DNA from 3 places in the Nocardia cyriacigeorgica GUH-2 genome. Region 3 is predicted to be linked to each of the others. Evidence: riboswitches for the same ligand, from Rfam matches in the RefSeq annotation. Region 3 holds a riboswitch; each other region holds the start of a gene.
The links. Region 3 has a riboswitch for S-adenosylmethionine ahead of NOCYR_RS04955 (bifunctional o-acetylhomoserine/o-acetylserine sulfhydrylase). Riboswitches for the same ligand answer to the same signal wherever they lie in the genome.
Positions count from the first base shown of each region.

Region 1: another riboswitch for S-adenosylmethionine. It lies ahead of NOCYR_RS25980 (rhodanese-like domain-containing protein); the one in region 3 lies ahead of NOCYR_RS04955 (bifunctional o-acetylhomoserine/o-acetylserine sulfhydrylase).
Region 2: another riboswitch for S-adenosylmethionine. It lies ahead of NOCYR_RS01985 (aminotransferase class V-fold PLP-dependent enzyme); the one in region 3 lies ahead of NOCYR_RS04955 (bifunctional o-acetylhomoserine/o-acetylserine sulfhydrylase).

Region 1 is NC_016887.1:5,783,629-5,794,133, reverse strand. It holds gene NOCYR_RS28010 (C40 family peptidase) at 252-980, shown strand; gene NOCYR_RS25995 (amidohydrolase family protein) at 987-1,856, opposite strand; gene NOCYR_RS25990 (FAD-dependent oxidoreductase) at 1,916-3,307, opposite strand; gene NOCYR_RS25985 (hypothetical protein) at 3,565-3,942, shown strand; SAM riboswitch class IV at 4,008-4,122, shown strand; gene NOCYR_RS25980 (rhodanese-like domain-containing protein) at 4,142-4,558, shown strand; gene NOCYR_RS25975 (O-succinylhomoserine sulfhydrylase) at 4,555-5,769, shown strand; gene NOCYR_RS25970 (DJ-1/PfpI family protein) at 5,867-6,505, shown strand; gene NOCYR_RS25965 (MarR family winged helix-turn-helix transcriptional regulator) at 6,502-6,978, shown strand; gene NOCYR_RS25960 (acyl-CoA thioesterase domain-containing protein) at 7,166-7,954, opposite strand; gene NOCYR_RS25955 (HAD-IIA family hydrolase) at 8,028-8,786, opposite strand; gene fgd (glucose-6-phosphate dehydrogenase (coenzyme-F420)) at 8,949-9,959, shown strand; gene NOCYR_RS25945 (nitroreductase/quinone reductase family protein) at 10,170-10,505, opposite strand, start outside.
Region 2 is NC_016887.1:428,424-438,928, forward strand. It holds gene NOCYR_RS01980 (Pls/PosA family non-ribosomal peptide synthetase) at 1-3,071, opposite strand, end outside; SAM riboswitch class IV at 3,272-3,385, shown strand; gene NOCYR_RS01985 (aminotransferase class V-fold PLP-dependent enzyme) at 3,435-4,754, shown strand; gene NOCYR_RS01990 (flavin reductase family protein) at 4,758-5,321, opposite strand; gene NOCYR_RS01995 (YbaK/EbsC family protein) at 5,344-5,817, opposite strand; gene NOCYR_RS02000 (crotonase/enoyl-CoA hydratase family protein) at 5,920-6,741, shown strand; gene NOCYR_RS02005 (inorganic diphosphatase) at 6,985-7,476, opposite strand; gene NOCYR_RS02010 (D-alanyl-D-alanine carboxypeptidase/D-alanyl-D-alanine-endopeptidase) at 7,675-9,138, shown strand; gene NOCYR_RS02015 (zinc-dependent metalloprotease) at 9,153-10,274, shown strand; gene tilS (tRNA lysidine(34) synthetase TilS) at 10,271-10,505, shown strand, end outside.
Region 3 is NC_016887.1:1,105,702-1,116,206, forward strand. It holds gene NOCYR_RS29070 (hypothetical protein) at 396-740, shown strand; gene NOCYR_RS04930 (hypothetical protein) at 815-1,651, shown strand; gene NOCYR_RS04935 (hypothetical protein) at 2,905-3,330, opposite strand; gene NOCYR_RS04940 (RidA family protein) at 4,090-4,491, shown strand; gene NOCYR_RS04945 (DUF3017 domain-containing protein) at 4,652-4,897, shown strand; gene metX (homoserine O-acetyltransferase MetX) at 4,912-6,060, opposite strand; gene NOCYR_RS04955 (bifunctional o-acetylhomoserine/o-acetylserine sulfhydrylase) at 6,057-7,382, opposite strand; SAM riboswitch class IV at 7,470-7,580, opposite strand; gene NOCYR_RS04960 (NADP-dependent isocitrate dehydrogenase) at 7,872-9,089, shown strand; gene NOCYR_RS04965 (TetR/AcrR family transcriptional regulator) at 9,341-9,985, shown strand; gene NOCYR_RS04970 (lipid-transfer protein) at 10,404-10,505, shown strand, end outside.

The sequences.
Region 1 (10,505 bases), 1.5 Mb from region 3:
AGGCCGCGTACGCGGCGCGTGTATCTAGCCGAACATGACGATGTAATTAACTCGTGATAAGCGTTCGTTATTATCTCGTTATATAACGAGCGCGTGTTCCGCTGTACTGCTCATGCCGATGAATGAAAGATCGACGCTCGGATCGACTCGAACGAACAGATCACCGTGACGTTTTTCGAATCAATTCGAAGGCCGTGGTGAACAATGATCGTCCGCCATCGGCCTCGATGTGAGCATCGGAGGACCGCATCATGGCATCATCTGACGACGACGTTCGATATTCTCGCCGGCTGCGCCGGGCAATCCTGCTGGCACTGGGTTCGGCGGCCGCGGTGGCGCTGCTACCGGGTACGGCGACGGCGCAGCCGCTGGAGGTTCCCGGCGTCGGGAGCTTCGAAATTCCGGGAAATGCGCCGGTGCCGCCGGGCTTCACGGCCCCGAAAATCGACGACATTCCCGCACGGGAAATTCCCCGCCTGAGCTTCGGCGATAATCCCGCGGCCGCGGAGTTCGCGGCGCAGGAGCCGGCCGTCAGCGTGGAGCTGGTGGAATTCACGATTCCCCAGCTACCGTTCCCCTTCGCACTACCCCAACTCCCGGGACCGCATTCGCCCGCCCCGGCGGCTGTCCCTGAGCAGACCCGTGGTGACGCCGCACTAGCCGCCGCCCGCAGCAAGCTGGGCGCGAACTACGCCCCAGGCGCGACGGGCCCCCACGCCTTCGATTGCTCCGGCCTGGTGCAGTGGTCCTACCGCCACGCCGGCCTGGACCTGCCGCGCACCAGCCACCAGCAGCTCGCGACCGGAATGCCGGTCTCCCGCAACGACCTTCGCCCCGGCGACCTGGTGTCGTTCTACGGCGGCGGCCACTCCGCGCTGTACTCCGGCGGCGGCAAGGTCATCCACGCCGCCACGTCGGGCGAGGGCGTCGTCGAATCCGATATGGCGACAATGCCATTCGCGGGCGCGCGCCGGTACTGAGCCCGCTCACTCCACGATCGGCAGCGGAACCGTATCCATCGCTTCGGATTTCGGCAGATCCGCGCGCGGAATCGGCATGGTCGGCGCGGGCGGGGCATGCAGCGGCAGCGTCGGAGCCGGATCGTCGGCCGGACGCTGGACCGGCGGCAGCCGGTAGAAGGCGCGGGCATTGTCTTCGAGGACCTTGTGCATATCGGCGCCGACGACATCGCAGATCAGGTCGACGTCGGAGTCCTCGAACGGCCGCCCCGCGCGGGTACCCGGAAGGTCGGTGCCGAACATCAGGGCTTCCGGGTTCACCGCGTGAATGCGGCGCAGGGCGGTCGCGACATCCATATCGACGCGGCCGAACCCGGTGGCCTTCACCCTGGCGCCACGGTCGACCAGATCCAGCAGGAACGGCAGCCCCTCCTCGGACATGCCCATATGGTCGACCGACAGCGCGGGCAGCTTCAACACCACCGGTTGCAGCGAGGCCAGCATCTGGCCGTCGATATAGACCTCGACATGCCAGCCGGCCAGCTCATAGGCGCGCACCGCCTGCAACGTCATGGCGGCGATGTCGGCGGCGGCGCGCTTGAGGTTGAACCGCAGCGCCCGCACCCCGACCTTGTCCAGCTCGACGATCTCCTCATCGCCCGCATCCAGCGGCAGCCGGGTGACGCCCACCCAGCCCTCACCGAGCTCGGCAAGCGCCGCCCGCAGATAGCTCTGATCGCTGCCCTGGAAGGACGCGCTGACCACGGCCCCACCGGTGACGTCGAAGCGCGACATACGCTTTCGATAATCGTCGATGGTGTAGGGCTCCGGCAGGTAGCCCTCATTTTCGATCAGCGGAAACCGCGGATCGATGATGTGGACATGGGCATCGAACACGTGTACAGCATGCCTCAGCGTCGGATTTCGCGCTTCCCCGATCCGGGGGAGCGGTCAGATCAGACCTTGTGCGGCTCGCTGGCGCGCAGCATGTCCTCACGCTCGACGACCTTGACGCGCTCACGGCCTTCGGGCTCGCCGAGGGCGCGCTCGTGGGCGTCGAGGCGGTACCAGCCGTCCCAGGTGGTGAACGGGATGCCCTTGCCCTCGAGGAATTCGATCACCGCTTCGGGCTCGGGGCGCTCGGCGGGGGTGAAGTCCTTGCTGTCGTCGAGCAGGCAGGCCACGGTCTCATTGGCGTCGCCCTTGGTGTGGCCGATGAGGCCGACCGGGCCGCGCTTGATCCAGCCGGTGACGTAGGTGGCGGGCATGTACCGGGCGGCGCCGTCGGCGTCCTCGTCGGCCAGCACGCGACCGGCCTCGTTGGGCACCACGCCGGCCTGATCGTCGAACGGCAGGTTGCTGATGTTCTGCGACAGGTAACCGACGGCACGGTAGACCGCCTGCACATCCCAGGTCTTGTACTCGCCGGTGCCCTTGACGTTGCCGGTGCCGTCGAGCTGGGTGCGCTCGGTTTTGAGGCCGATGACCTTGCCGTTCTCATCGCCGATCACCTCGGCGGGCGATTCGAAGAAGTGCAGGTACAGCCGGTGCGGGCGGTCGCCCTGGTCGCGGATGGCCCACTGCTCGAGGGTGTTGGCGACCATGTCGACCTGCTTGGAGTGGCGGCGCGCGGCCTCGGAGCCCTCGTCGTAGTCGATGTCCTCGGGGTCGACGATGACCTCGATGGTCGGCGAGTGGTCCAGTTCGCGCAGCTCCAGCGGGGTGAACTTGGCCTGGGCCGGGCCGCGGCGTCCGAAGACGTGCACCTCGACGGCCTTGTTCTCCTTGAGGCCCTTGTAGACGTTCGGCGGGATCTCCGTCGGCAGCAGCTCGTCGCCGGTCTTGGCGAGCACGCGCGCGATGTCGAGCGCGACGTTGCCGACACCGAGGACGGCGACCTTCTCCGCGTCCAGCGGCCAGGTGCGCGGCACGTCCGGGTGGCCGTCGTACCAGGAGACGAAGTCGGCGGCGCCGTAGGAGCCGTCCAGGTCGATGCCGGGGATGGGCAGGGCGCGGTCGGCGTTGGCGCCGGTGGAGAAGATCACCGCGTCGTAGTAGACCCGCAGGTCGTCGAGGGTGATGTCGGAGCCGTAGTCGATATTGCCGAGCAGGCGCACCTGCGGCTTGTCGAGCACCTTGTGCAGGGCGGTGATGATGCCCTTGATGCGCGGGTGGTCGGGCGCGACGCCGTAGCGGATCAGGCCGAACGGCGCGGGCATGCGCTCATAGAGGTCGATGGACACATCCGCATCCGACTTCATCAACGCGTCGGCGGCGTAGATACCGGCCGGTCCGGCACCCACGATCGCGATGCGGAGCGGGCGTGCAGCTGCGGTCTGTTCGGTCATCGTTTACGCGCACCTTATTGGTCGAGACAGTTAATGGGCGTCGGTGTTTAGCTTAGGCTAACTTGACGCACGGCTGGATTTCACCTGCACGGCACCGGCCGCGATCCCGCCGATTCTATCGGGGGGCTCTCCGGTGGCCTCGGGGGACCAGGGATCATCAGCTCATGAGCGATCAGCAGCCAGATCCGGCAGACGCCCGGCGCGAACCGGCCGACGAGCGCGAATCGGGCGATTCGACCCGGTCGATGGCGCCGTTCATGATCGCCGCGGCGATCGCGGCCCTCGTGCTCGCCGTAATCGTCATCGCCGAGGTGGTTTCGCCCGTTGAGAAAAATGTCACAGAGGCCGACCGGGTGGCCGCCGCGGTGCGGGATTTCGGCGAGGTGAGTTCGCGGTATGGGCTGCTGCCGCCGGAGGAAGCGGTGTGCCCGGACTTCGATCCGAAACGCTCGCCGATGGCCGGCCGCCTGGACGAGGGCGAGACCGGAAAAGCCGTAGAAATCACGAAACTAGAGGATCTGAACGTCGACGGCGACCGCGCGACGGCCACCGTCACCAGCAAGGTCGACGGCGCCGAGGCGACCGGAACCTGGACCCTGAAACGGGTCGACAACACCTGGCTGGTCTGCCCCTGAACCCCAGCGCAACGCCCTGATCGGGGGTTTGACACGGCAACCCCCGGCCAGGCAATCTCATCTCAGGTCATGAGTGCCAGCGTCAAGCCCCGGCTTGCTGGCCGGCAACCCTCCTCCGCGGTGGGGTGCTCCGGGTGACGACCTGGCGCGCATCGAAGCCAGATGCGGCAAGTGCGGATTCTCGAGGAAGGTGCCACACATGACTTATGCCGGCGACATCACCCCGAAACAGGCGTGGGAGATATTGCGCGACGATCCCCGAGCGGTCCTGGTGGACGTGCGGACCGAGGCCGAATGGAAATTCGTCGGCATCCCCGACACCAGCGCCATCGACCGGCAGACCGTCCTGATCGAATGGGTCGACGGCACCGGCGCGCGCAACCCCGAGTTCGCGCAGCAGTTGCGCACCATCCTCGACGGCCGCGATCCGGATGCCCCCGTGGTGTTCCTGTGTCGCTCCGGCCAGCGTTCGGCGCATGCCGCCGCCCTGGCGACCAGTGCGGGCATCGAGCCGTCCTACAACGTCAGCGAGGGTTTCGAGGGCCCGCTCGACGAGTCCGGTCACCGCGGTGGCGCCGGCTGGCGTGCCGACGGCCTGCCCTGGCGGCAGTCGTGATCACCGGCGGCGCGTTCGACCGGCCGCTGCCGGAGGGGGTCGGTCCCGCCACGCTCGGTGTGCGCGGTGGACTGCGGCGTTCGGGGTTCGAGGAGACCTCCGAGGCCCTGTACCTGACCTCGGGTTTCGTCTACGAGAGCGCCGAGGCGGCCGAGGCGGCCTTCACCGGCGACGTCGAGCATTTCGTCTACTCCCGCTACGGCAACCCGACGGTCGCCACGTTCGAGGAGCGGATGCGGCTGATCGACGGCGCCGAGGCGTGTTTCGCCACCGCCAGCGGTATGGCTGCGGTCTTCACCGCGCTCGGTGCGCTGCTCGGCGCGGGTGATCGGCTGGTGGCCGCGCGCAGCCTGTTCGGTTCGTGTTTCGTGGTGTGCAACGAGATCCTGCCGCGCTGGGGTGTGGAAACGGTGTTCGTCGACGGCGAGGATCTCGATCAGTGGGAGCAGGCGCTGTCGGTGCCCACCACCGCGGTGTTCTTCGAGACCCCGGCCAACCCGATGCAGACCCTGGTCGATGTGCGCCGGGTGAGCGAGATGGCGCATGCCGCGGGCGCGAAAGTGGTGCTGGACAACGTCTTCGCGACGCCGCTGCTGCAACGCGGCTTCGAACTCGGCGCCGATGTGGTGGTGTACTCGGGGACCAAGCACATCGACGGACAGGGCCGGGTGCTCGGCGGTGCGATCCTCGGTTCCGAGGAATACATCGGTGGTCCGGTCAAGAATCTGATGCGCCATACCGGGCCCGCGTTGAGTCCGTTCAATGCGTGGACCTTGCTCAAGGGCCTGGAGACGATGCCGCTGCGGGTGAAGCATTCGACCGAATCCGCGTTGCGGATCGCGCGGTTCCTGGAGGGCAACGACGCCGTCAGCTGGGTGAAATACCCGTTCCTGGAATCGCATCCGCAATACGATCTGGCCGCGAGCCAGATGAGCGGCGGCGGCACGGTGGTGACCTTCGAGTTGAAGGCGCCCGAGCACGAGGCGAAGAAGCGCGCCTTCGAGGTGCTGAATCGGCTGCGCATCGTGGACCTGTCCAACAACCTCGGCGATGCCAAGACCCTCATCACCCATCCGGCCACCACCACGCATCGCGCGATGGGTCCGGAGGGTCGCGCAACCATCGGGCTCACCGATGGGGTCGTGCGTATCTCGGTGGGGCTCGAGGATGTGGAGGATCTGCTCGGCGATCTGGAGCATGCGCTGAGCTGAGTCTCAGCTGCGGAAAGGCCGGTGCCCGGTGGTGGTGCCGGCCTTTTTCATGCCCGCACCATTGACAGTATGCTGTCAAATATGACAGCATACTGTCATGACCACGAAGACAGTGCACGTAGCCGTTTACGATCTGCTCGCCGACTGGGAAGTGGGTGCGGCGATCGCGCAGATCAACCACAACGTGGGCTTGCAGCGTGAACCCGGCAGCTTTCAGGTCCGCACCGTCGCGCCGACGAGCGAGCCCGTGACCACCATGGGCGGGATGCGCATCGTGCCGGATCTGGCGCTGGCCGAACTCGACGCCGCCGACAGCGTGCTGCTGATCCTGCCGGGTTCGGAACTGTGGGATCGCGGTGGACTGAGCGGATTCGCCTATGCCGCACGGAAATTCCTCGATGCAGGGGTTCCCGTCGCTGCCATCTGCGGCGCCACCTTCGGCCTCGCCAAAGAGGGGCTGCTCGATGATCGCGAGCACACCAGCGGCGCCGCGGAGTACCTCGCCGCCAGCGGATACGCCGGCGCGGACAACTATGTCGAAGCCGCCGCGGTGACCGATGGCGATCTGATCACCGCGGGCCCCACCGCGCCGTGGGAGTTCGCTCGCGAGATCTTCGCCAAGCTCGACCTGTACGAGTCGCACGTCCTCGATGCCTGGTACCGGCTGTTCGCCAAGAGCGACCCGTCGGCGTTCCCGGTGCTGGCAGAGTATGAGGCCAGGGCGGCGGCCTCGTGAGTGCCGAGGCCGCAGAAGCTGCCGCCGCGCGGGCCGAGCAGGTTCTGTTCAGCACCGCCGCGATCACCACGTTCCGGCTCAATGGCCAATTCCTCGCCATCGCCGAGGAATTGGCCGAACCGGCCGGGCTGACCGCCGCCTGGTGGCAGGTGCTCGGTGCCGTGCTGCACGAACCGCTGCCGGTCGCGGGGATCGCCCGCGCCATGGGCATCACCCGCCAGAGCGTGCAGCGCATCGCCGATCTGCTCGTGGACCGCGGGCTGGCCGAATACCGCCCGAACCCGGCCCACCGCCGCGCCAAACTCGTCGCCATCACCGAAGCCGGCCGCACCGCCAACTCCCGCATCAACCCCGGCCACGCCGCGATGGCGCAGCGCCTGGCCGATGAATTGGGCGCGGACTTTGCGCCGACGGTCGCCGCCCTGACTCGGCTCAGCGAAGCGCTAGATGCGATCGGCTCGCCGGGTGATTGAGGCCGGGCCGGCGTGATCACCGCTGCCGCTCGACTGGGATATCGCTGCGAGCGGTTCGCCGGGTAGCCACGGCCGATTCTCCGGCTGCCGAGATGATTGCCGATTCGGCCAGGCGCACAAGGGCACTCGCCGCAGCCGGCCCGCATCTGCTCGCGCTCAGGCTTTCGTCGGCCGTTATGCGACGACCTCAGCGACGTGGCGCGGTGAAATCGATCTGCCGGTGGGCATTGGCGAGAGCGGTGACGACGCAGGTGCCGAGCGGGCCGGTGCGGTCGAAGAGGGTGGCGGTGCCGATCGAAATGCCCGCCGCGGCAAGGGTGTTGTCGGCGCGCAGGCCGAGTTCGTGGCCGATCGGCAGGCGGGCGAGGGTGAGGGTCATATCGGCGTTGATGTAGCCCTGGCCGTCGGAACCCCAGTGGCAGACGTGGTTGGCGGAGTCGCCGAGGATGGCAGCACGCTGGAACGGCGTGAGCTCCTCGCCCGCCACCAGCGGCGGCAGGCTGTGCCAGGAAATCTTGCGGTCGGCGTTCTGGTTCGCAGCGATGTCCTGCGACCACTCCCGGTCGCCGCTTTTGAACATGCCGCGCTCACCCTCGGGCGAGAGCCGCCGCTGCGGCACCGGCAGTTCGAGATTCTGGCTCCACACCTGGCCCGGCGGCTCGGAGCCGGTGGTCAGGAACACCGCGGTCGCACGGGCGCGGACCTCGTCGTTTTGGACGATGTGAGCGTCGGCCACGAGGATCCGCTTACCCTCGCGCACCACCTCGCTGTGCACCGCGAGCGGCTCGTTCAGCACCGGGCGGAACAGGTCGGCCGTCATCCGTGCCGGGACGAACCCCGCCGGGCAATGTGTCTCCAGCTGACGGCCCAGCGCCCCGCAGACCGCAGTGCCCCCGATTTGGTTCGGCGACCAGCGGCTGACCGCGAGTTTCGCCGGGACGAGCAGGTCCGCTTCGCTGGTGAAGAAACTGATCATCCCGTCGGCACCCTTCGCACGATCCTTCGTTCTGCGAAACGTAACACGTGCCAGTTTCGCCGGCCCGCCCCAATCAGTCCGCGAACGGCGTCTCGGTACGGCCGATGAGATCGGCGACCGAATCCACCACGAGGGTTGGGCGGTAGGGGTACTGCTCGACGGAGGCGCGGGTGGAGATGCCCGAGGTCACCAGCACGGTGCGCATGCCCGCCTCCATTCCGGAGATCACGTCGGTATCCATGCGGTCGCCGATCATGACACTGGTCCGCGAATGCGCGCCGATGCGACGCAGCGCCGAGCGCATCATCAGCGGGTTGGGTTTGCCGACGTAGTACGGTTCCCGTCCGGTCGCGCGGGTGATCAGGGCGGCGACCGAACCGGTCGCGGGCAGCACGCCGTCGCGGGACGGGCCGGTGGCGTCGGGGTTGGTGGCGATGAACCGCGCGCCGCGCTCGACCAGCCGGATCGCGGTGGTGATCGCCTCGAACGAGTAGGTGCGGGTCTCGCCGAGCACCACGTAGTCCGGGTCACTGTCGGTGAGCACGTAGCCGATCTCGTGCAGCGCCGTGGTGAGCCCGGATTCGCCGACCACATACGCGGTGCCCTCGGGGCGTTGATCGTTGAGGAAGGTGGCCGTGGCCAGCGCGGAGGTCCAGATCGCCGACTCCGGGATATCGAGACCGCTGTGGCGCAGCCGGGCCTGCAGATCGCGGGGCGTGCGGATGGAGTTGTTGGTGAGGACCAGGAACGGGATCTCCTTGGCCCGCAGCTCGGCGAGGAATTCGTCGGCGCCGGGGATCAGATGATCCTCGTGCACGAGCACACCGTCCATATCGGTCAGGTAGGAAAGGATCCGATCGTCTGCGGAGGTCACCCGGCCAATTGTCCGCTATCGCCGCCGTATGGGCCGCTCTGGGCGACACGCCACGCTGATGGTTATGGTCGAAGTGACGAATGTGCGGTGACCCCGCACGAAGCGACAGGAGTGGCGCAGGTGGCGGATCTCAAACTCGGGTACAAGGCGTCGGCCGAACAGTTCGGGCCAAGGGAACTGGTGGAACTGGCGGTGCTGGCCGAGGAGCACGGCCTCGACAGCGCGACGGTCAGCGACCACTTCCAGCCGTGGCGGCACAAGGGCGGCCACGCGCCGTTCTCGCTGGCCTGGATGGCCGCGGCCGGTGAACGTACCGAGCGCATCCTGCTCGGCACCTCGGTGCTCACCCCGACCTACCGCTACAACCCGGCGGTGATCGCGCAGGCGTTCGCCACCATGGGCTGTCTGTATCCGAACCGGGTGATGCTCGGCGTCGGCACCGGCGAGGCGCTCAACGAGATCGCCACCGGGTACACCGGCGAATGGCCGGAGTTCAAGGAGCGTTTCGCACGGCTGCGCGAATCCGTCGACCTCATGCGCGCGCTGTGGACCGGTGAACGCACCGATTTCGACGGCCAGTACTACCGCACCGTCGGCGCGTCGATCTACGACGTGCCCAAGGGCGGCATCCCCGTCTACATCGCCGCAGGCGGACCGCTGGTGGCCAGGTACGCCGGCCGCGCCGGTGACGGCTTCATCTGCACCTCCGGCAAGGGCATGGACCTCTACACCGAGAAGCTGATGCCCGCCGTCGCCGAGGGTGCGGCCAAGGTGGGCCGCGAGGTCGCCGATATCGACCGGATGATCGAGATCAAGATCTCCTACGACACCGATCCGGAACTGGCGCTGGAGAACACCCGGTTCTGGGCGCCGCTGTCGCTGACCGCCGAGCAGAAGCACTCCATCACCGACCCGATCGAGATGGAAGCCGCCGCCGACGCGCTGCCGATCGAGCAGATCGCCAAGCGCTGGATCGTCGCCAGCGACCCCGACGACGCCGTCGCCCAGATCAAGCCGTACCTGGACGCGGGCCTCAACCACCTGGTCTTCCACGCGCCGGGGCACGACCAGCGACGGTTCCTGGACCTGTTCCAGCGCGATCTGGCGCCGCGGTTGCGCGCGCTGGGCTGAGCGTGACGGCCCAGCCCACCGGCGGCGCCTTGTACGCAGGCGGCGCTGGGGCTGGGCCACGATCTCCCGGTATCGCGGCGACAGGTCTCCGGCCGACGCCGCTCGAACCCACCCACTGACGGCGAGCTCAGATCTCGGCACGGTCGATCGAGTGCTCGCGTATGTCGGTCGCCGATTGCCCGGTGGCCGGGCGTCGCCGAAGGGCGCGAATCAGGCGCGGGTGAGGGCGAAGATGCGCAGATCGCGGGTGGTGCGTTCGCGGTAGGCCCCGTAGGCGGGCGTGATCTCGATGAACCGCTCGTAGATGGCGTCCTTGGCCTCGTCCGGGACCGGCGTCGCGGTGACCGGGATGGTCTCGCCCGCGATGACGACGGTCGCGGCCGGGTTCGCCAGCAGGTTCGACGTCCACGCCGGATGGTGCGCCTGGCCGAAATTGCTGCCAACCACGTAAAGGGTGTCGCCATCGTGCACGTACAGCAGCGGCTGGGTGCGCGGCTGCCCGGATTTGCGCCCGGTGGTGGTGAGCAGGATGACCGGCGCGCCGAT
Region 2 (10,505 bases), 680 kb from region 3:
GCGGTCATCCCGGAATTGCCGAGGAAGGCGCGTTTGCCGACCTTCGCCTCGCCGATGCGCAGCCAGCCGCCGCCGAGTTCGTAACTGGCGATCATGGTGTCGTCGGCCAGGAACGCGCCGTCGGCGACGGTGGTGAACTTCGGCAGCAGCAGCACCGTCGACGCCTCCACCCGCTTGCCGATCTTGGCGCCGAGCAGCCGCAACCAGATCGGGGTGAGCAGGCTGGCGTAGAGCGGGAACAGGAAGTTGCGCGCGCCGTCGAGCAAGCGTTCGGTGGCCCACACCTGCCAGCCGACACGGCTGCGGACCGGGTGGTAGCCCTCGGTGAGGCCGAGGCTGAGCACCCGCACCGCGAGCACCGTGGCCACCGCGTAGACGAGCAGGCTCAGCAGGGTGGCCACCGGCAGCATCAGCAGCCCGCGGCCGAGCGCACCGGCGATGGTGGTGGTGTCGCGGACCCACCAGACGATCAGGGCGCCACCGGCCGCCAAGCCGAGGATCGGCATCGCGGCCAGCCCCATCGAGCTGATCGCGAAGGCCAGCACCCAGTGCACCGCCCGCTTCGGAGTGTCGGCGGGCCAGCGATGGCGCGCCTTACCGACCTTCACCGCGGGCGAGCCGGCCCATTCCTGATCCGGCTTGACCTTCCCGGCCACCGCCGAACCGGGGGCGATCTCGGCGTCGCGGCCGATCTTGGTGCCGGGCAGCAGGATCGAGCGGGCGCCGATCACCGCGCCGCGACCGATCACGATGGGCCCGATGTGGACCACGTCGCCGTCGATCCAGTAGCCGGACAGGTCCACTTCGGGTTCCACGCTGCATCCGTCACCGAGTTCGAGCATGCCCGTCACCGGCGGCAGGGTGTGCAGGTCGACGCCCTTGCCGATCTTCGCGCCCAGCGCCCGCGCGAACGGCACCATCCACGGTGCGCCGGACAGGTTCTCGGCGCCACTGGCCTCCGACAACCGCACCGCCGCCCACAACCGCAGATGCACCGAACCGCCGCGCGGATAACTGCCGGGTTCCACACCGCGCAACAGCAGCCGGGCCCCGGCGACGCAGATGCTCATCCGGCCCAGCGGGGTGATGAAGACGACGAACAGCAGCAGCGTCCACCACCACGACAGCTGTGGCAGCCAGGGCAGCGCGCCGGCCCAGCCGGCGAGATTGCCCGCGATGGCCAGCCAGGTCAGCCATTGCAGGCCGGTCAGCGTGGTCAGCGGGATGGTGGCGAGCACCTGGGCGCATTGCGCGGACCGCGGCGTCGGGCGGACGGTTCGTTCGGCGACGGCGGCCGCGGGCGCGGTCTCGTCGAGCAGTTCGGCCAGCGCGCCCAGGCGGGGGTGGTCGTACAGGTCGGCGACGGCGATGCGCGGATACCGTTCGCGCAGCGCGGTGACCAGCTGGGCCGCCGACAGCGAGCCGCCGCCCAGGTCGAAGAAATCGGCGTCGGCGCCGGTGATCTCGGCGCCCAGGATCGAACTCCACAGCTCGGCCACCCACGCTGCCGTACCGGTGAGCCCGTGGTCGACGGTTTCGTCGCTGCCGGCCAGCGGCCAGGGCAGGGCGTCGCGGTCGACCTTGCCGGAGGTCCGGGTGGGCAGTCCGGGCACCACCACCAGGCGGGGGACCAGCGGCGCGGGCAGCTGTTCGGCGAGCTGCGCGCGGGCGGCCTTGAGGTCGTAGTCGGGCGGGGTGCCGGTGAGGTAGCCGACCAGGATCTGATTGCCCGCAGCGGTGGTGCGCACGGCGGCGGCCGCACCGCTCACCCCAGGCAGGTGTTGCAGGGCATTGTCGAGTTCGCCGAGTTCGATGCGGCGCCCGCCCACCTTGACCTGATCGTCGGCACGGCCGATGAAGACCAGTCCGGCCCGGTCGTTGCGCACCAGATCGCCACTGCGATAGGCGCGTTCCCAGCCGAGTGCTGCCAGCGGTGCGTACTTTTCGGCGTCCTTGGCCGGATCGAGGTAGCGGGCCAGGCCGACGCCGCCGATCACCAGTTCGCCGGATTCGCCCTCGCCCACCGGATTTCCGGCGGCATCGACCACGGCCAGATCCCAGCCGTCCAGCGGCAGGCCGATGCGCACCGGCCAGTTCCCGTCCAGCAGCGCCGCGCAGGCGACGACCGTGGTTTCGGTGGGGCCGTAGGTGTTCCACACCTCGCGTTCGGATTCCGGGTCGCCCGCCAGCCGTTCGGCCAGTTCCGGTGGTACGGCCTCGCCGCCGAAGATGAGCAGCCGCACCGGTTCCAGCGCCTCGGCCGGCCAGGTGGCGGCGAGCGTGGGCACCGTGGAGACGACGGTGATCTCGTGCCGCACCAGCCACGGCCCGAGGTCCGCGCCGGTGCGCACCAGCGCGCGCGGCGCCGGCACCAGGCAGCCGCCGTGCCGCCAGGCCAGCCACATCTCCTCGCAGGAGGCGTCGAAGGCGACCGACAATCCGGCCAGCACTCGGTCGCCGGGGCCGATCGGGGCGCCCTGGAGGAACAGCCGGGCCTCGGCGTCGACCAGGGCGGCGGCGTTGCGATGGGTGACCGCAACGCCTTTCGGGGTGCCGGTGGAACCGGAGGTGAAGATGATCCAGGCGTCGTCGGCGGGGGTGGGGAGCTGCGGTCCGCCGGGTTGCCCGTCGGTTGCCGGGCGGGCGTGTTCGGTGGCTGCGATCCCGTCGGCCGTCACGATGGCGGTGACGCGGGCCTCGCCGAACACCAGGCGGGCGCGTTCATCGGGGTCGTCGGCGTCGACCGGCACATAAGCCGCGCCCGCGTGCAGGACCGCGAGAATCGTGACGTAGAGCTCACGGGTGCCCGACGGCATCCGCACGCCGACCCGGTCGCCGCGTCGCACACCGGCCGCGCCGAGGCGTTCGACGGTCGCGTCGATCTCGGCCAGTAGTTCGGTGTAGGTGAGGGCGGTGTCGCCGTCGTCGATGGCGGGAGCGTCCGGGTGGGCGCGGGCGCTCTCTGCGAGGATGTCGACCAGCGTTCGCGCAGGTGGGGCGAGGGATGACCGTAGCAGCGGATCGAGCTCCGGGACCGAACCATCGGTGTCGATCTGCGGCTGGAGCATCACGTCCGGCCCACCTTCCTCAGCACTGTCCGGCAGTAGCCCTGTTCGGCGGTACGGCCTCACCAACTAATTCTCGAAGACGGTTGTTTCATACGAGGGTTACCAGTGGGCAAACGGAAAATGCCCCGGTGACCAGTAGTCAACGGTACCCGCAGGGCACGACGGGTTGACAGCGGCGCGGCCGGTCTGTCAATCTCGCCACAGGTCATGAGTGCCAGCGTCAAGCCCCGGCTTGCTGGCCGGCAACCCTCCTCCGCGGTGGGGTGCTCCGGGTGACGACCGGGCCGCCGCCCGACCGGGCGCGGCAAGCGCGGACTCGACGAATCTCTTGCCTTTCGCGAGTCCCTCAGCCGATGGGATGACGTGATGACCGCTGTGTTCGATCAGACCTGTGCCGCCCTCGCCCGGGTCTCCGGAGACGATCTCCATGTACCCCTCGTCCAGGGCGGGACCTGCACCTATGCCAATTTCGACTACGCCGCGAGCGCACCCGCACTGGCCCAGGTGACCGACCGGGTGCAGCGACTGCTGCCGTATTACGCCAGCGTGCACCGGGGCGCGGGCTATGCCTCGCGGATCTCCACCGAATGCTACGAAGCCGCCCGCGGTTCGGTTGCCCGTTTCCTGGACGCGGCCGACGACCAGGTGGTGGTCTTCACCCGCAACACCACCGATTCGCTCAACCTGCTCGCCGCCTGCGTGCCCGGTGACACGGTGGTGCTCGATGTCGAACATCACGCCAATTTCCTGCCCTGGCAACGGCATGGCCGGCGCGTGGTGCGCGCGGCCGACACGATCGAGGAGACCGTGCGCCGCCTGGTCGCCGAGCTCTGCTCGAAACCGGCTGCGCTGCTTGCGGTTACCGGCGCCTCCAATGTGACCGGCGAGGTGCTGCCGCTGGCCCGGCTGGCCGAGATCGCCCACCAGTGCGGCGCCCGCATCCTGGTCGACGCGGCGCAGCTGGCGCCGCATCGGCGAATCAGCCTGCGCGAGTGCGGGATCGACTATCTGGTGTTCTCCGGGCACAAGCTGTACGCGCCGTTCGGCGCGGGTGTGCTCGTCGGCAAGCGCGATTGGCTCGACGCGGCACCGCCGTATCTGGCCGGTGGTGGTGCGGTGCGCGAGGTGCGCGTCGACGGCACCGAATGGGCGCCCGCGCCGCAGCGGCACGAGGCCGGATCGCCGAATGTGCTCGGTGTGGCGGCGTTGGCTGCGGCCTGCGAGGCGCTGTCGGAGATCGACGCCGAGCGGGTGATCGCGCACGAGCGGCTGCTGGCCGACCGCTTGCGCGACGGGCTGAGCGCGATTGCGGGTGTGCGGCTGTTGCGGCTGTGGTCCGACAGCCCCGACGTCGTCGGGATCGTCGCGTTCACGCTGGACGGTTTCGCTCCCGGACAGGTGGCGGCGTATCTGTCGGCCGAACACGGGATCGGGGTGCGTGACGGTCGATTCTGCGCGCATCCACTGCTCGCGCGGCTCGGGCTCGACGGTGCGCTGCGCGCGAGCATCGGGCTGGGGACCTGCTCGGCGGACGTGGACCGGCTGGTTTCGGCGATCGCCGCGCTCGTGCACGACGGGCCGCGGTGGGACTACGCCTGCACCGACGGGCTGTGGAATCCCGCTCCGGAAACCCGGGCATTCACCGGTGCCGACACCGTCGGCGCGGCGCCCTGCGAGATCGGCTGAGCCTTAGTCCTCATCCAGCGGAGTAGGCCGGTGGTAGCGCCCGTTGTGATACAGCAGCGGCGCGGCCGCCGGCTTCTCCTCGGTGGCGTCGTGCACCCGGGTCACCCGGCCGACGATGAAGGTGTGGTCGCCGATGGGAATGCGCTGTTCGACGGTGGTGCGCAGCCAGATCGGGGTGCCGTGCAGGACCGGCTCGCCGGTGTCGAGCGTGGTCCACAGCGATCGGTCGGTGAACCGTTCCTCGGCGCTGCGCGCGAACCGCTGCGCGATATGCCGCTGGTGTTCGCCGAGGAAGTGGATCACCACCGACTCCGCCTCGCTCATCGCCGCCAGGCTCGACGAGGTGTGCGCGATATTGAACGACACCAGCGGCGGCTCCAGCGACAGCGAGGCGAACGAGGTCGCGGTGAACCCGACCGGGCCCGCCGGCGAACTCAACGTCACCACCGTCACCCCCGACGGATAGTGCCGCATCGAGGACCGGTACTGCTCGGCGGTGATCCCGCTCAGGTCGTCGGGCACCCGCAGGCCGGTGTCCGGTGCGGTCGGTTCCTTCGCGTCGCTCACCGTGTCGATTGTGCCGCTGGGGTCAGTCCACGTCGATCGGCAGCCCCGCCGTGATCCGCACCAATTCGCGGAAGGTGGTGCGGAACACCGCATCCGGATGACCGCCCGCCGCCCACAGTTCGCGGTGGCGGGACAGGGCGTTGTCGACCCAGGTGGGGATATTGGTCGGATGGCCGACGGGGGCGACGGCGTCCAAGGGGTGGCCGGTGACTTCGAGGACGAGTTCGTCCGAGGCGGGGGTGAGGGTGCCTTCCAGGCGGGCGCCGGTGCGGTCCAGGTCCACCTCGTGCGCGCCGGAGACCAGCAGTAGCACCGGATCGTCGTCGAGCAAGTACAGCCGGGCCAGGGTGATGGCGCCGATGTCGACGCCGAGGGCGCGGGCGGCGTCGGCGGCCGCGGTCGGACGATCCGGGTGAGTGACGATGACGCCGTGGTGGCCGCGGGCGATCAGGGTGTCCGCGACCCGGCAGGCGACCGGAGGTAGTGACCTGCGCATGAATCCAGGGTAGAGCGAACCGGTGGCGAGTGCCGGGTGAGTGATAACAGGTTCCCTCCCACACGGTATCACCGCCGTTACCGGCGTGTATACGCTGTACAGATGACTGAATGGCAGGCCTTCACCGTCGAAACCAGCGACCACGTAGCGCAGGTGACCCTGACCGGTCCCGGCAAGGGCAACGCGATGGGCCCGGACTTCTGGCGTGAGCTCCCGGAGATCTTCCACGCCCTCGACGCCGACCCCGAGGTCCGGGCGATCGTGCTGACCGGCTCCGGCAAGCACTTCTCCTACGGCCTGGATCTCCCCGCGATGAGCGGCACCTTCGGCCCGCTGCTGGCCGACAAGGCGCTGGCCGCTCCGCGCACCGACTTCCTGAACGAGATCCGGCGCATGCAGGCCGCGGTGACGGCGGTGGCCGACTGCCGCAAGCCCGTCATCGCCGCGGTGTCGGGCTGGTGCATCGGCGGCGGCCTGGACCTGATCGCCGCCGTCGACATCCGCTACGCCAGCGCCGACGCCAAGTTCAGCCTGCGCGAGGCCAAGGTCGCCATCGTCGCCGACATCGGCTCGCTGCACCGGCTGCCCGCCATCATCGGCGAGGGCCACCTGCGTGAGCTCGCCTACACCGGTAAGGACATCGACGCCGCGCGGGCGGAGAAGATCGGCCTGGTCAACGACGTCTTCGACGATCAGCAGGCCGCCCTGGAGGCCGCGCACGCGACCGCACGGGAGATCGCCGCCAACCCGCCGCTGGTGGTGCAGGGCGCCAAGGACGTGATGTACCAGCGCAATGCCTCCGAGGTAGCCGAAGGGCTGCGCTACGTCTCGGCCTGGAACGCGGCCTTCCTGCCGTCGGAGGACCTGACCGAGGCCATCCAGGCTGTCTTCGAGAAGCGCGCCCCGCAGTTCAAGGGGCGCTGAGCGAGTCGACCCTCAGCGCCGTCGGACCGGCGCCGGTAGCGCTCGCGGGCGGACGCCGCCGGGCACCGTGGACCGATACCGGTAGCGCCCGCGCACTCAGTCAGTCAGCCGGCAGACACCCAGCGCACAAACGCTGAGCGGCACATCACCGAGACCGAGCCCGTCGCAGGCTCTCGGTGATGTGCCGCTCGATCGTTCTCCGGCTACCGCCTGGCGGATCGGCCGTCGATCAGGAACTGTGGCTCAGTGCCCGCCCTGGTCCTTCAGACGCTGAATGGACGCCTCGACCTCGGCTTCGGCCTCGGCGCGGCCGACCCACTCCGAACCCTTGACGTACTTGCCGGGCTCGAGGTCCTTGTAGCGCTCGAAGAAGTGCTTGATCGCGGCCAGCTCGAACTCCGGGACGTCCTTCAGGTCCTGGATGTGGTCCCAGCGCGGGTCGCCGGCGGGCACGCACAGCACCTTGTCGTCGCCGCCTGCCTCGTCGGTCATCTTGTACATGGCGACCGGGCGGGCCTCCACGATGACGCCGGGGAACACCGAATCCGGCAGCAGGACCAGCGCGTCCAGCGGGTCACCGTCTTCGCCGAGGGTGTTCTCGATGTAGCCGTAGTCGGCCGGGTACACCATGGAGGTGTAGAGGAAACGATCGAGCCGGACCCGTCCGGTCTCGTGGTCCACCTCGTACTTGTTGCGCGAACCCTTGGGGATCTCGATGGTGACGTCGAACTCCACGCCAACTCCTTCTTCCGTTGCCTCTGGTGTACTGCTGCTGTTCAGCGGGCCGACGGCCGCCGACGCGCCAGGTCGTTCGGGGGAACGGTAGCCGAACGAGGATAGTCTGGGCCAAGCGGATGTGGCGGGCGTGAGGAGACGGCGGACAACGTGGTGGGTAAGAACATCGGCGGGCTGGCCTCGCGGCGACGGCGCCGGATGTGGATCGGACTGATCACCACGCTGGTGGTGCTGCTCGCGGTCGGTACCGGCGTCGCGGTGACGCTGAAGCCCTGGACCGAGGAGTTCCGCCACGGCGGGCTGACCATCGCCGAGCCGCCGGTACCGGTGCGTCCGTTCCCCGCGGTCGCGCCCGCCCCCGATGACGCACCCGTCCCGAGTGCGGCGGGTCTGGCCGCGGCGCTGGCCCCGGTGGTGTCGAATCCGGATCTGGGCGGTTTCGCCGGTTCGGTGACCGACGCCGACACCGGGACGGTGCTGTGGAGCGCCGATGCGGCCAAGCCGATGGTGCCGTCATCGACCGCCAAGATCCTGACCACCGCGGCCGCCCTGCTCACCCTGCCCGAAGACCAGCGGGTGCAGACCACGGTGGTCGCCGGTTCGGCGCCGGGGGAGATCGTGCTGGTCGGCGGCGGCGATCCGACGCTGACCGCGCAGCCCGACGGCAAGGGCTACTACCCGGGCGGGCCGAAACTGTCGGATCTGGTCGCCCAGATCCGCGCGGCGCAGATCCCGATCGAATCCATCGTCGTCGACACCTCGATGTACTCCGGCCCGGCGATGGCGCAGGGCTGGGATCCGATCGATATTCCTGGTGGTTCCATCGCGCCGATCGAGCCGCTGATGCTCGACGGCGGGCGGCTCGATCCACTGGTCGAATACGCGCCGCGCTCCGATTCGCCGGGCCTGGACGTCGGCCGTCGGCTGGCGGCCGAACTCGGCCTCGGCGCCGAACGGGTGCGGCTCGGTACCGCGCCCACTGGGTCGAAGCAGATCGCGAGCGTGTCCTCGGCCCCGCTGTCGCAGCGGCTGCACGCGATGATGGTGCATTCCGACAACGTGCTCGCCGAGACCATCGGCCGCGAGATCGCCCAGGCCACCGGCCGGCCCGCCTCGTTCGCCGGTGCGGCCGCCGCGGTACGGGCGACGCTCGAGCAGGCAGGCTTCGATATGACCGGCGTCAGCATGCACGACACCAGCGGCCTGTCGGTCGACGACCGCATCTCCGCGCAGGTGCTCGACCGGATCTTGGCCACGGCCGCGCGTGACGACGAGGTCACCGAACAGGCGAGCGCCACCGCCACGACCCGGCCGGGGTTGCGGCCCGGCGGCGTCGTGCGCCCGGGAGCGTCGCCCGCCCAGGGTTCCGGCGCCGAACCGTCGCTGTCGGCCAAGCTCGCGCCGCTGCTCGATGATCTGCCCGTCGCGGGCGCTACCGGCTCGCTGACCAGCCGTTATGTGGTGCGCGACCGGGACGGCGCGGGCTGGGTGCGGGCCAAGACCGGAACTCTGTCGGTGGCCAGCACGTTGGTCGGGTATGTGCTGGACAGTGATGGCCGGGTCCTCACCTTCGCGTTGATGTCGAGCGATCGGCCGCCGGAGGTGAGCAGACCCGCCTTGGATGCCATCGCGGCCACACTGCGTAATTGCGGATGCTCCTGACGGGTGGGTGAGAAATGACGACCGAACAACGCCCCGGCGATTCCGGCGCCGCCGAATCGGGCGGTGCTGCCGTCGACACCGCCAAGCCCGGCGGGCGTACCCGGTTGTCCGGCGCCGTGGACTGGCGGGTCGCCGCCCGCACCGGTGCCGCCCTCGTCCCGTCCGGTCCGCGGACCAGCAGGTATTCCGCCGAACAGGTCGTCAGTGAACTCGCCGACGCCTCGGTGCGCGCCGAAGCGCCGGTGCGGCAGGTCACCGGGATGCTCGACGACGAGCCGGTCCCGCAGGCGCGCATCGTCGACCGGCCGGGCTGGATCGGCGCGGCGGCCGACTCGATGGCCCAGCTCACCGGCACCGGCGTCGGCGAGGGCCGCGGCATGCTCACCGGGAAACCGGCGGGCGTGCAGGCCGGGGCCATGCTGGCATTCCTGTCCACCGCAATCCTCGGCCAATACGACCCGTTCACCGGCCGCGACGGCACCTTGCTGCTGGTGGCGCCCAACATCATGTCGGTGGAGCGCGCCCTCGGCGTGCAGCCCAGCGATTTCCGGTTCTGGGTGTGCCTGCACGAGGTGACCCATCGCGTGCAGTTCTCCTCGGCGCCCTGGCTGTCGGAGTACATGCGCACCAACGTCGACATCCTCGGCGAGGTCGGCGACGAACCGATGGCCGATATGCTCGCCCGCCTGGTGTCGGAGGTGCGCGAACGCCGCCGCAGCGGCACACCCGACGATCCGGCCGCCCGCGGTGTGGTCGGCCTGCTGCGCGCCACTCAACCCGAACCGCAGCGGGAGGCGCTGGACCGGCTGCTGATGCTCGGCACCCTGCTCGAAGGCCACGCCGACCACGTCATGGACGCCGTCGGCCCCTCGGTCATCCCGACCGTCGAGCAGATCCGCGCCGCCTTCGACCAGCGCCGCAAACGCCCCACCAACCCGGTGCAGCGGCTGCTGCGCGCGCTGCTCGGCGTCGACGCGAAGGTGGCGCAGTACGTGCGCGGCAAGGCCTTCGTCGACCACGTCGTCGGCGCCGTCGGCATGGAGCGGTTCAACACCGTCTGGACCGACGCCGGCACCCTGCCCCGCCCGGACGAGATCGAAGACCCGCAACGGTGGATCAGCCGCGTCCTGGGATGAGTGGGGCGGCGACTCCGGCGGCCGGTACGACCCGTCTCGCTGAGACCGAGGCCGTGCTGGAGCTGCGTCACGCCGTACGCGCCTGGCTCACCCAACATGACCTCGGAGCCGAAGTCGCCGTGGCACTGTCCGGCGGCGCGGATTCGCTGGCGTTGACCGCGGCAGCGGTGGTCGAATGCGCGGCGGTCGACGCGCTGATCGTGGACCACGGCCTGCAACCCGGATCTGCGG
Region 3 (10,505 bases):
GTCCGGCGGGACCTTGAGTATCCCGACCGTATCGAACTTATCAAATACTCGACATCCGGGAAGGTGATTCGGATGTACCTGAGCATCCCAGAGTTTCGGACATTGCTCGTGAAGTCGCTGGAATTCATCGAAAAAGAAGGGTTATGACAATCGTCTATTGGTCTGGTAACCGGAACCGAGATGACTTCGGTGAGGCTCTACAGCTTGTAGCGAGACGACGCAGGAAAGGCGACGCCTTAGGTGATGAAGGCGTGGTATCCGAAGCTACAAGACGGCGCGCGGATGACATCCAGTCGGCGCTAGCGCCTTTACTCGAAGGCTTGGATCAAGCCCAGGACATCAAAGATATGTCGCGTGAGCCGTCACGTGACAGTTACTAGGAAGTGTGAACCCCGATGAATAACCGCGCTCGCTCTCTCAAAGAGAGCTTGGAAAGCCTACTCAATTCCGATTCGCGTGAGGTCCGCAAGGTCGAGGAGACTACGCGGGTATCTCGTAAAAACCTCAGGCAAGCGCTGCTCGATGAGTTGTCCGATGCTGGATGCGAGACGAAGAACCACACGCATTCCAAGGATCGCGTGGTAGTTGATCCTGCTGTGGAAAATCTCCTGAACCTTGCCGCAAAGATCGAGCGTGAGCGAGAGATGGAGGCCCAGCAGGGTGTCGGGGACGCCTTGACCATGCGCCCTGCCGGTGATTCAGGATCCCTGAACTCCAGTTTTAAATACTTGGAGGGTTAGAACCTCCGAATATCCATTAATTCGGGGCTGCCAACAATGGCGGCCCTTTGTTGTATCTAGAGAAAGAATCAACCGTGTACGAATTTCACGACGCTTACCAGGATCACACCAGCCGTGCCCGACTCGTGGCAGCCAACGGCGGTTCCCTGTCGAAGAAGTGGCTTCAGATCGATGCCAACTACGACGCTTACAAATATCGCCAGGTCAGCTACGTCCATGACCTGACTCAGGCGGTCATCAATGGCGAGCCGGAATCCCGGTTGAATGACCTGCACACCTTGGCTATCGCCACTGCCGTGGGCAGCCAGCAGGGTACGCACACATGGCAGGTCGCTGGTACTGCTGAGAGCCTAATCGACCAGCAGGTTAAGCAGCAGGTCACTGCCGCTCTGGTGCAGGAGTACAACAAGACCAGCGCAGAGAACTTCAAGGCGGTCGGTGCTCACCTCGGTCTCAATCTCCAGCAGTTCCGTGCACTGGCCGAGCAGATCGATCCTGATGCCGACCCGTCCACGCTGGTCGGTAAGCCGATGGAGATTCAAACAGCGTGGATGAAGGCTGGCGACCTGGTCGCTGAGATTGAGGCCGGGTTCAACGCTTTCCGTGCCGCTGCCGCCCTCGAGGGGCGTGTGCTGACGACGCTCGATCAGTGTGTGGGTTTGGTGTGCCCAACTACAGGTACGGGTGCCGAACGTCGAGCGCTGTGGGAGGCATGGGATTCCAAGGGGCGTGGTGGTAAGTGGTCTGCCTTGCTCAAGGCGGGTATCGAGGTCAAGCCGATCAGCTCGGTGCGTGAGTACAAGGCGTATGCGCGGCCTACCGAGGTGAATAAGACCGAGCGCGTCAATGGCGGATGGCGACAGACCTGGGTCGATTCCGAAGACGCTGAGATTCAGATCGTCAAGTGGTGACCATCCAGGCGTGATTCGGGCCGGAGGTTTCTGCCCTCCTCCGGCCTCTGGGGTGGGTGGGGTACCCCTCGGCGGGGTGCCTGACGCTCTCTTGGCATACCGTCAAAAATACCCCCGTCCCGTATATATCGACCGTAGAGCAAAAGCCCTGGTCAGAACCTTGGCGTGCGTGGCCTTCTTTCGGCCCTGGACCGGGCCAAATTCGCTAGTTATCGAATCGTTACCTTGATTGGAGAGGCCGTTCATGGCTGTCAGATCGTCCGGAGATATTCGCCGCAGGCGCAGGGACTTGGACCGGCGGGACTACCGCCGGGCCGCTGCCCGGCTTCGGCAACAGAACAATGCGTGTTGGATCTGCGGAGAGGATATCGACCTGGACCTTCCGTACACCGACGCCCGGAGTTTCACCGCTGATCACGTCGCCCCGGTGAGCCTGGGGGGTCACCGGCTCGGCGAACTCCGTGCCGCCCATCGGGGCTGTAACGCTCGCCGGGGCAACCGAGTAGTGCGGGTGCCTATGCACAACCACGAGCCGGGTGAAGGCCCGGAACGGTGGGGTGGCCGGCAAGGTTTGCCGTTATCCCGGAACTGGTGGGGCGCACCCACTGATCGATTCGACGCAAGCGGGTATCCGCGTGGCTGATTTCCCATCAGGGCTGGTGCGGGGTGAGGGGGATATCCCTCCACGGGACCTGTACGCAGTGTTCAAAGACGGCGGATTCACAGGATAACGAATCGCTGGCTGAGGCGATCGAGATTTCTTGGCATGGACCGTTCCCGACTACGGATCTGGGGCCTGCCGAGTGGTCCGAGATGTATCGGAAGGCTCGTTCGTTCGTGCGTATCGAAACCCCACCAGGCGAAGGTGATCTTTACCGTGGTTGTAACCCGGAATTCAAGCGAGGTATGTCTTGGACTAGTGAGTTCAGGGTCGCTGAAAAATATGCGCGGACTCATGCCATGCGTACCGGTGAGGGTCAAGTTTACTCCACGCCAATGATTACCAGGCACGATGTGTTGGGTTTCTATGACGATAAACAAGAATTTGTACTGAATCCGCGCGGGTTGATTATTTCCCCGGTAGATATGCCGATTACGGGCGGCGTCCCGCCGTCCATGTCGAAGTGGTGGGTATCCCGAAACCCGTGGTAGATGCTAGCTAGATGTTGCGCGGGCGGACCGATGCCCGCAGGGAGGGCGGTTGGGCTGGATCCCGTGAACCACGAGTGCCCAGGCACCAGGTGAACTAGCCCTCAGGCGAAGAGGTTCTTGCGCGCACTGACGAGAGCCTCTCGCGCCGTAGAGAACGCGAGCGGGTCGGAGCTATACTCCGGCCCTCCGGAAGTGTCATTGGTGACTGCTGAGACCGCCTCGGCGGCCTCGTTCATGCCATAGAGCTCCAGCATGGCTGCGATGTTGTCAAGGTGTTCGAACGCCGCATCCTCAAGCTGCGCCACATCTGCCGCCTCTGGCGATGGGGAGACCCACCTCTTCAAATACGCGTTCTCGAAGTCGTTCAGGGCTGCAAGCGCGGACGCGAGTACTTCCAGCGCCGCTTTCCGATGCTCCCCTCGTCGCTGCTCGCGAATGTTCAGCAGCACGCCCCGATACGCAACGGCCGCTGCCGTAAGGGCGAGAAGGCCAGCGATGAGGGTTGCCCACGGCTGAGTAAGAGTCACGCCGCGACGATATCGGCGGGGTACGACAGGTTCGACGACAACGGATTTCGCCTCACTCGAGATTCGGCCTGGGTTCTGGTACGTTCGCCTACACAAGTCAGCCCCGGCCGGTGCGCCAACACCTTCCGGGGCCTGGGCGAGGAACTGAGGTAAGCAGTCCGACGCCGTGAGCGGGAGTTTAGTGCCCGCTTCACGTATTCGGCTATTCAGCCACTCTCTCCCTACCTTGGCGCTGTGTGCCCGTAGCGACCATTACGGGTAGACCGGCTTACCCCCGGTGCCGTCGCCCGTCAGAGGGGCTACAGCACTTATCCGATGACACAGAGCCGTACGTTAAGGCGGACTCGGAGTATCCCGGCGTGGTTGCCGGGCGGATCGGTGGGCGGCATCCAGGTTCCCTGTGCTCTGCGCTCTCCGGCCGGGCTCTGTGCAGTATCCCAGTCCCGGGGCACCGAGTAATCCCCGTGTGCCCGTGCGTACCAAGCAACCGAAGCGACCAACCGACCGGCGTGGCTCCTCGGCGTTAAGGGCGTTCCCGTGCCTTGCGGTACCGGGGTACCCCTGCGCTGCCCTTCGCTTCCCGCTCTCCCAGCGTAGGAGTTGGAGGACCTTTATCTATCTGTTGTGCGGAGCATGATGTTAGACTCATGGAACATCAGTCGGAACACGCCAACCATTCTGGGTGGGCCCGTCGAGACCCGATCACCCGGGTGGTGCGACGGCGAGAGCTTGTCGGTGGGGCCGGATACAGTGCGCCGCATGGTCAGCACATCGCACAATCCGGCGGGGGCGCAGCCGCCCGCACCAGGCTTCGCGCACGCCACGGCGGCCAAGGGCAGCACGATCATCCATCTGTCCGGGCAGGTCGGCGTCGATGAGTCGGGTGTGGTCGCCGAGGGGCTGGCGGCGCAGACGGCGCAGGCGTTGATCAATCTCGGCAAGGCGCTCGAGGCGGCGGGCGGGTCGGCGGCCGACCTGGTGAGCGTGCGGTTCTATGTGGTCGATTGGGATCCGTCGAAGTTCGAGGCGCTCGGGGCCGGTGGGGCGGCGGCGCGCGAGCACTACGCCTTCCCGGAGACCGCGGTGACGCTGGTCGGGGTCGCGGCGTTGTTCACTCCCGAGCACCTGATCGAGGTCGAGGGGGTCGCGGTCGTCGCCTAGGAAGCGGCCGACGGGGTGGTCGAAAGCCCTTGCGATGTCCAGCGCTCGCCGCAAGCGGCAGGTCTGCAACAATCGACGCGTGACCGATGCCGACACACCGACCGCCGAACGACGGCCCGGCGACAGTTGGGCGACGCAGTTCTTCCGCTGTCATCTGCCGATGGTGATCGTGGCGCTGGTCATCGTGGTGGCGATCGTGTTCGTGGCCTCGGAACGCTGGCGCCGCGGTGCGCTGTTCTTCGGCGGTGCGACGCTGCTGGCCGCGGCCTTCCGGCTGTGCCTGCCCACGGCGCGGGTCGGGTTGCTGGCGGTGCGTAGCAAGCCGTTCGACGTCGGCGCGCTGACGCTGCTCGGCAGCTCGATCGTGTTGATCGCGGCCACCATCAACACCCTCGGCGTCAGCTAGACTCCGCGGCGAGCTCAGCGCGCGTTGCGGGCCAGGTTCATGGTCTGGATCAGCAGCTTCGACACCGCCGCGGCCTCGGTGAGGAACCCGTCGTGCCCATCGCGGGAGTGCACGACCTCGAGCCCCTGACAGCCGGGCAGCCCGTCGGCCAGCTCCTGCTGGGTGTGGAGCGGGTACAGCCGATCGGAATCGACCCCACCGACCACGCACGGCACCGGCGTACTGGCCAGCGCCGCGGCGATACCGCCGCGTCCGCGCCCGACATCGTGCCGGTTCATGGCCTCGCTGAGCAGCACATAGGTCGCCGGATCGAAACGCTTGCACAGCTTTTCGGCCTGGTACTCCAGGTAGCTCTGCACCGCGTACCGGCCGCCGCGCCACGGATCCTCATCGCCCTGCGGCCGGTTCTCGAACCGGTGGTCCAGCTCGGCCTCGGTGCGGTAGCTCAGATGCGCGATGCGCCGGGCGATGCCCATCCCGGTGGTCGGCGCGCGACCGGTGTCGTGATAGTCGCCGCCCTGCCAGTCCGGGTCGGCCTGGATGGCCGCGATCTGAGTGGTCTGGGTGCCGATCTGATCGGCGGTCGCGCGGGCGCCCACCGCGAGCACCAGCGCCGACGCGACCCGCTCGGGCGCGCCGATCATCCACTCCAGCACCCGCATGCCGCCCATCGACCCGCCGACCACGGCGGCCAGCCGCTCGACGCCGAGCCGGTCCAACAGCGCGGCCTCGGCGGTCACCTGGTCACGGATGGAGATCTCCGGGAACCGTGAACCCCACGGCTTGCCGTCCGGCGCCGGCGAGGACGGCCCGGTGCTGCCCTTACAGCCGCCGAGCACGTTCGTCGCCACGATGCACCACTCGTCGGTGTCCAGCGGCGCGCCGGGCCCGACCATGCCCTCCCACCAGCCGGGCTGCGGGTGGATCTCGTCGGGCCCGCCGACCACGTGGGAATCGCCGGTGAGGGCGTGCTCCACCAGCACCACGTTGTCCAGGCCGGGCGACAACTCACCCCAGCGCTGCACGGCCAGGTGCACGTCGGGGACGGTCGCGCCGTTCTCCAGCGCGATATCCCCGACGGCGATGATGCCGAGGCGCCCGTCCGGCGGCGGCAACTCGGCCGCCGTCAGGCGGGGGCTGCTGTGGTCGGCGCTCACGGTCACGTCGCCGCCGCCGTCAGTCCGGCCCGCAGGTCGGTGAGGATGTCGTCGATTCCTTCGATGCCGACGGCGAGGCGGACGAGTCCGGGGGTGACGCCTGCGGCGAGTTGTTGTTCGGGGGTGAGTTGGGAGTGGGTGGTGGAGGCGGGGTGGATGACCAGCGACCGCACGTCGCCGATGTTGGCGACGTGGGAGTGCAGGGTCAGCGCGTCGACGAATTTCTTGCCGGCGTCGACCCCTCCGGCCAGTTCGAACGACACGATCGCCCCGACGCCTTTGGGGGCGAGTTGGCGGCCGCGTTCGTACCAGGGTGAGGAGGGTAGTCCGGCGTAGGCGACCGATTCCACCTGCGGCTGTTCGGTGAGGAACTGGGCGACAGCGACCGCGTTGGTGACGTGGCGTTCGATGCGCAGGCTCAGGGTTTCGATGCCTTGGGCGATGAGGAAGGCGTTGAACGGTGAGATGGCCGAGCCGAGGTCGCGCAGGAGTTGGACGCGGGCTTTCAACGCGTAGGCGGGGGCGCCGAGGTCGGCGAAGACCGCGCCGTGATAGCTGGGATCCGGGGTGGTGAACCCGGGGAAGCGGGACTGACCGTTGGTGTCGGTGGTGGTCCAGTCGAAGGTGCCGCCGTCGACGATCACCCCGGCGACCGCGGCGCCGTGGCCGCCGAGGTATTTGGTGGCCGAGTGCACCACGATGTCGGCACCGTGCGCGAGGGGCTGGATGAGGTAGGGGGTGGCGACGGTGTTGTCCACGATCAACGGCACCCCGGCCGCGTGCGCGACCGCGGCGATGCCGGGGATGTCGAAGACCACGCTGCTCGGGTTGGCGATGGTCTCGCCGAAGAAGGCCTTGGTGTTGGGCCGCACGGCGGCCTTCCACTGCTCCAGATCGTCGGGGTCGTCCACGAACGACACCTCGATGCCGAGCTTGGGCAGGCTGTAGCGGAACAGGTTGTAGGTGCCGCCGTACAGGTGCGGGCTGGACACGATGTGATCGCCCGCACCGGCCAGGTTGAGAATCGCGAAGGTCTCCGCGGCCTGCCCCGACGCCACCAGCAGCGCCGCGACACCGCCCTCGAGGGCGGCGATGCGCTGCTCCACCGCGTCCTGGGTGGGGTTCATGATCCGGGTGTAGATATTGCCGGGCTCGGCCAACCCGAACAACGCCGCCGCATGATCGGTATCGCGGAACGCGTAAGAGGTCGTCTGATAGATCGGCAGTGCACGGGCACCGGTGCCGGCGTCGGGGACCTGACCCGCGTGGATCTGCTTGGTCTCGAACGACCAGGAAGCGGTGGGATCGGGCGTGGTGGTGTCGGTCAAGGAAGGCTCCAGAAGGTGTTCGCCGGGATTACGGGGTTATCTGTGCGCAAGCGACAAACGACAACAACACATCTCGGTGACCTCCTACGTGCGCGCTTGCTTCCGGCTCTCGGAAGCCCGGTCCTCACCCGGAGCACCCCACCGCTGCAGGAGGGTTGCCGTCCAGCTAGCCGGGGCTTTGCACTGGCTCTCATGACCTGACCGACATCGTAACCGGCGGGCCCGCGCGACCCGAACCCCGCCTTCCCATGTCCGGGATCGGAAGGGGGTGACCTGCGGCGGAATCGGTGGCGGACCGTAATCCGCCTCACACCCTGCCCTACCCGCGCGGTGAGATAGCCACCAGCAGTACGCTTGTCTTGTTTGCACCAGACGTCTCGCGGACAACACGAGGCGTATACGTTGTCTGTTGAACAGCTGGGGTCCGCTCACAAGCGTGTTCGCCTGGCCGTGCAATGAGGGCACCATCCTAGGAGGACACGAAGATCCATGTCCAAGATCAAGGTTGAAGGCACCGTCGTAGAACTCGACGGCGACGAGATGACCCGGATCATCTGGCAGTTCATCAAGGACAAGCTGATCCACCCGTACCTCGATGTGAACCTCGAGTATTACGACCTCGGCATCGAGTACCGCGACAAGACCGACGACCAGGTCACGGTCGACGCCGCCAACGCCATCAAGAAGCACGGCGTCGGCGTGAAGTGTGCCACCATCACCCCCGACGAGGCCCGGGTCGAGGAATTCGGTCTCAAGAAGATGTGGCGGTCGCCCAACGGCACCATCCGCAACATTCTCGGCGGCACGATCTTCCGCGCGCCGATCATCATCTCCAACGTTCCGCGCCTGGTGCCCGGCTGGACCAAGCCGATCATCATCGGCCGTCACGCCTTCGGTGACCAGTACCGCGCCACCGACTTCAAGGTGTTCCAGGGCGGCACCGTCACCCTGACCTTCACCCCCGACGACGGCAGCGAGCCGATCGTGCACGAGGTCGTGAAGATGCCCGAGGACGGCGGCGTCGTCATGGGTATGTACAACTTCAAGAAGTCGATCGAGGATTTCGCGCGCGCGTCGTTCAACTACGGGCTGCAGCAGAACTACCCGGTCTACATGTCGACGAAGAACACCATCCTGAAGGCCTACGACGGCATGTTCAAGGACACCTTCCAGGAGATCTTCGACGCCGAGTTCAAGAGCCAGTTCGACGCGGCGGGCCTGACCTACGAGCACCGCCTCATCGACGACATGGTGGCCTCCTCGATGAAGTGGGAGGGTGGCTACGTCTGGGCCTGCAAGAACTACGACGGCGACGTGCAGTCCGACACGGTGGCGCAGGGCTTCGGTTCGCTGGGCCTGATGACCTCGGTGCTGCTGACCCCGGACGGCCAGACCTGTGAGGCCGAGGCCGCGCACGGCACCGTCACCCGGCACTACCGCCAGCACCAGCAGGGCAAGCCGACCTCGACCAACCCGATCGCGTCGATTTTCGCCTGGACCCGCGGCCTCGAGCACCGCGGCAAGCTGGACAACACCCCCGAGGTGATCGGTTTCGCGCAGACCCTCGAAGACGTGGTCATCAAGACCGTCGAGGGTGGTCAGATGACCAAGGACCTCGCGCTGCTCGTCGGCGGTGACCAGGGCTACCTGACCACCGAGGAATTCCTGGCGGCGCTGGACGCCAACCTGGCGCGCGCCCTCCGCTGAGCCGATCCGCTCGGCCACGACCACTGCCGGCCGTGTGCCGCCCCACCGAGGCGCCGCGGCCGGCGGACAAGGGTCATGCTGGACAAACGGGCACCCCGCACATCATGCGGGGTGCCCGACGTGTATCCGGCAGCAGCGCATCCGGATTCTCGATGAGTGTGTTCCGGGGCTGAGCACGGCGGCGGCGCGAACCGCATCTCGTGGCCGCCTCTTGAACATACCGACCTGCATGTAAAGGTAGAATCTGCCGAATGGCCAGAACCGCACTCTCCAAGCCCGCGCGCCGCACTCAGGAGCAGCGCAGTAGTGAGATGCGGGTGCGGCTGCTCGACGCCACCATCGACTGCCTGGTCGAGTACGGCTACGCGGGGACGACGACGCCGCGGGTCGCCGAACGCGCCGGCGTCACCCGTGGTGCGCAGGTGCACCACTTCGGGTCCAAGAACGACCTGGTGGTGGCGGCCATCAGTCACCTCGCGCAGCGCCGGGCCGAGACCGCCATGCGCGATATGGGCCGGGTGGAGAACGTCGACGATCCGGTCGACGCCGCCCTGGAATTCCTCTGGGAGCTGCACCAGGGTCCGCTGTTCATCGCCACCGTCGAGCTGTGGGTGGCCGGGCGCACCGATCCGGTGCTGGCGGCTGCGATGGAGAAGGTAGAGCCGTTCGTCAACAACGCGGTCCTGCTCGCGGTGGCGCGATTCGTCCCGGATGAGGTGCGGCGCAAGGACGCCCGCGATTTCGTCTATACCGCGATGGACGCCCTGCGCGGCATCCTGATCTCGAACTTCATCGACCCCGATCCCGACCGGGCGCGCCGGCGCTGGGGTCGCGCCTGCGCACATCTGCGCACGATCGCGGCGGCGGCCCTCACACCGGCGGTTTCCCCGGAGTAGCGCCTCGTGCAGCCGATCGGCTCGGCGCCCGGTTCAGCGGGGTAACCGAGTCGCCGCAGTGCTCGCGTCCGCCGCCGGCCGATGAGTTCCGGCTGGGTCCCGCCTGCCGTGTCCTCGGTGGCCTGTCTTCGGAGTTGAACTCGAGTGCCGCCGCCGCGAGCTGCGTCCCGCGCATTCCTCCGCACCGGCATGTCAACGGCCCGGTGAGCGCGGCCGGCCATCGTGCGGCAAGTTGATGGGAATGTTCGCACCCTGCGCTCTACCGGTGGCGATCTGCCTTCCCTGGATAGATCTGCGCGCATCCCTTGCGGCCTTACATACACGCTTGTATGTTTGTTTGTGGCTGAACCGCGCGGCTGGCGCGGTTACCTGTGAGCGGCTTACGAGAACTTCGGAGTCGCACAAGCTGAGGAGTTCGATGGCGAACAAGGTCTACGTCGTCGGTGTCGGGATGACGAAGTTCGAAAAGCCCGGCCGGCGCAAGAACGAAGACGGCAGCGACTGGGACTACCCGGATATG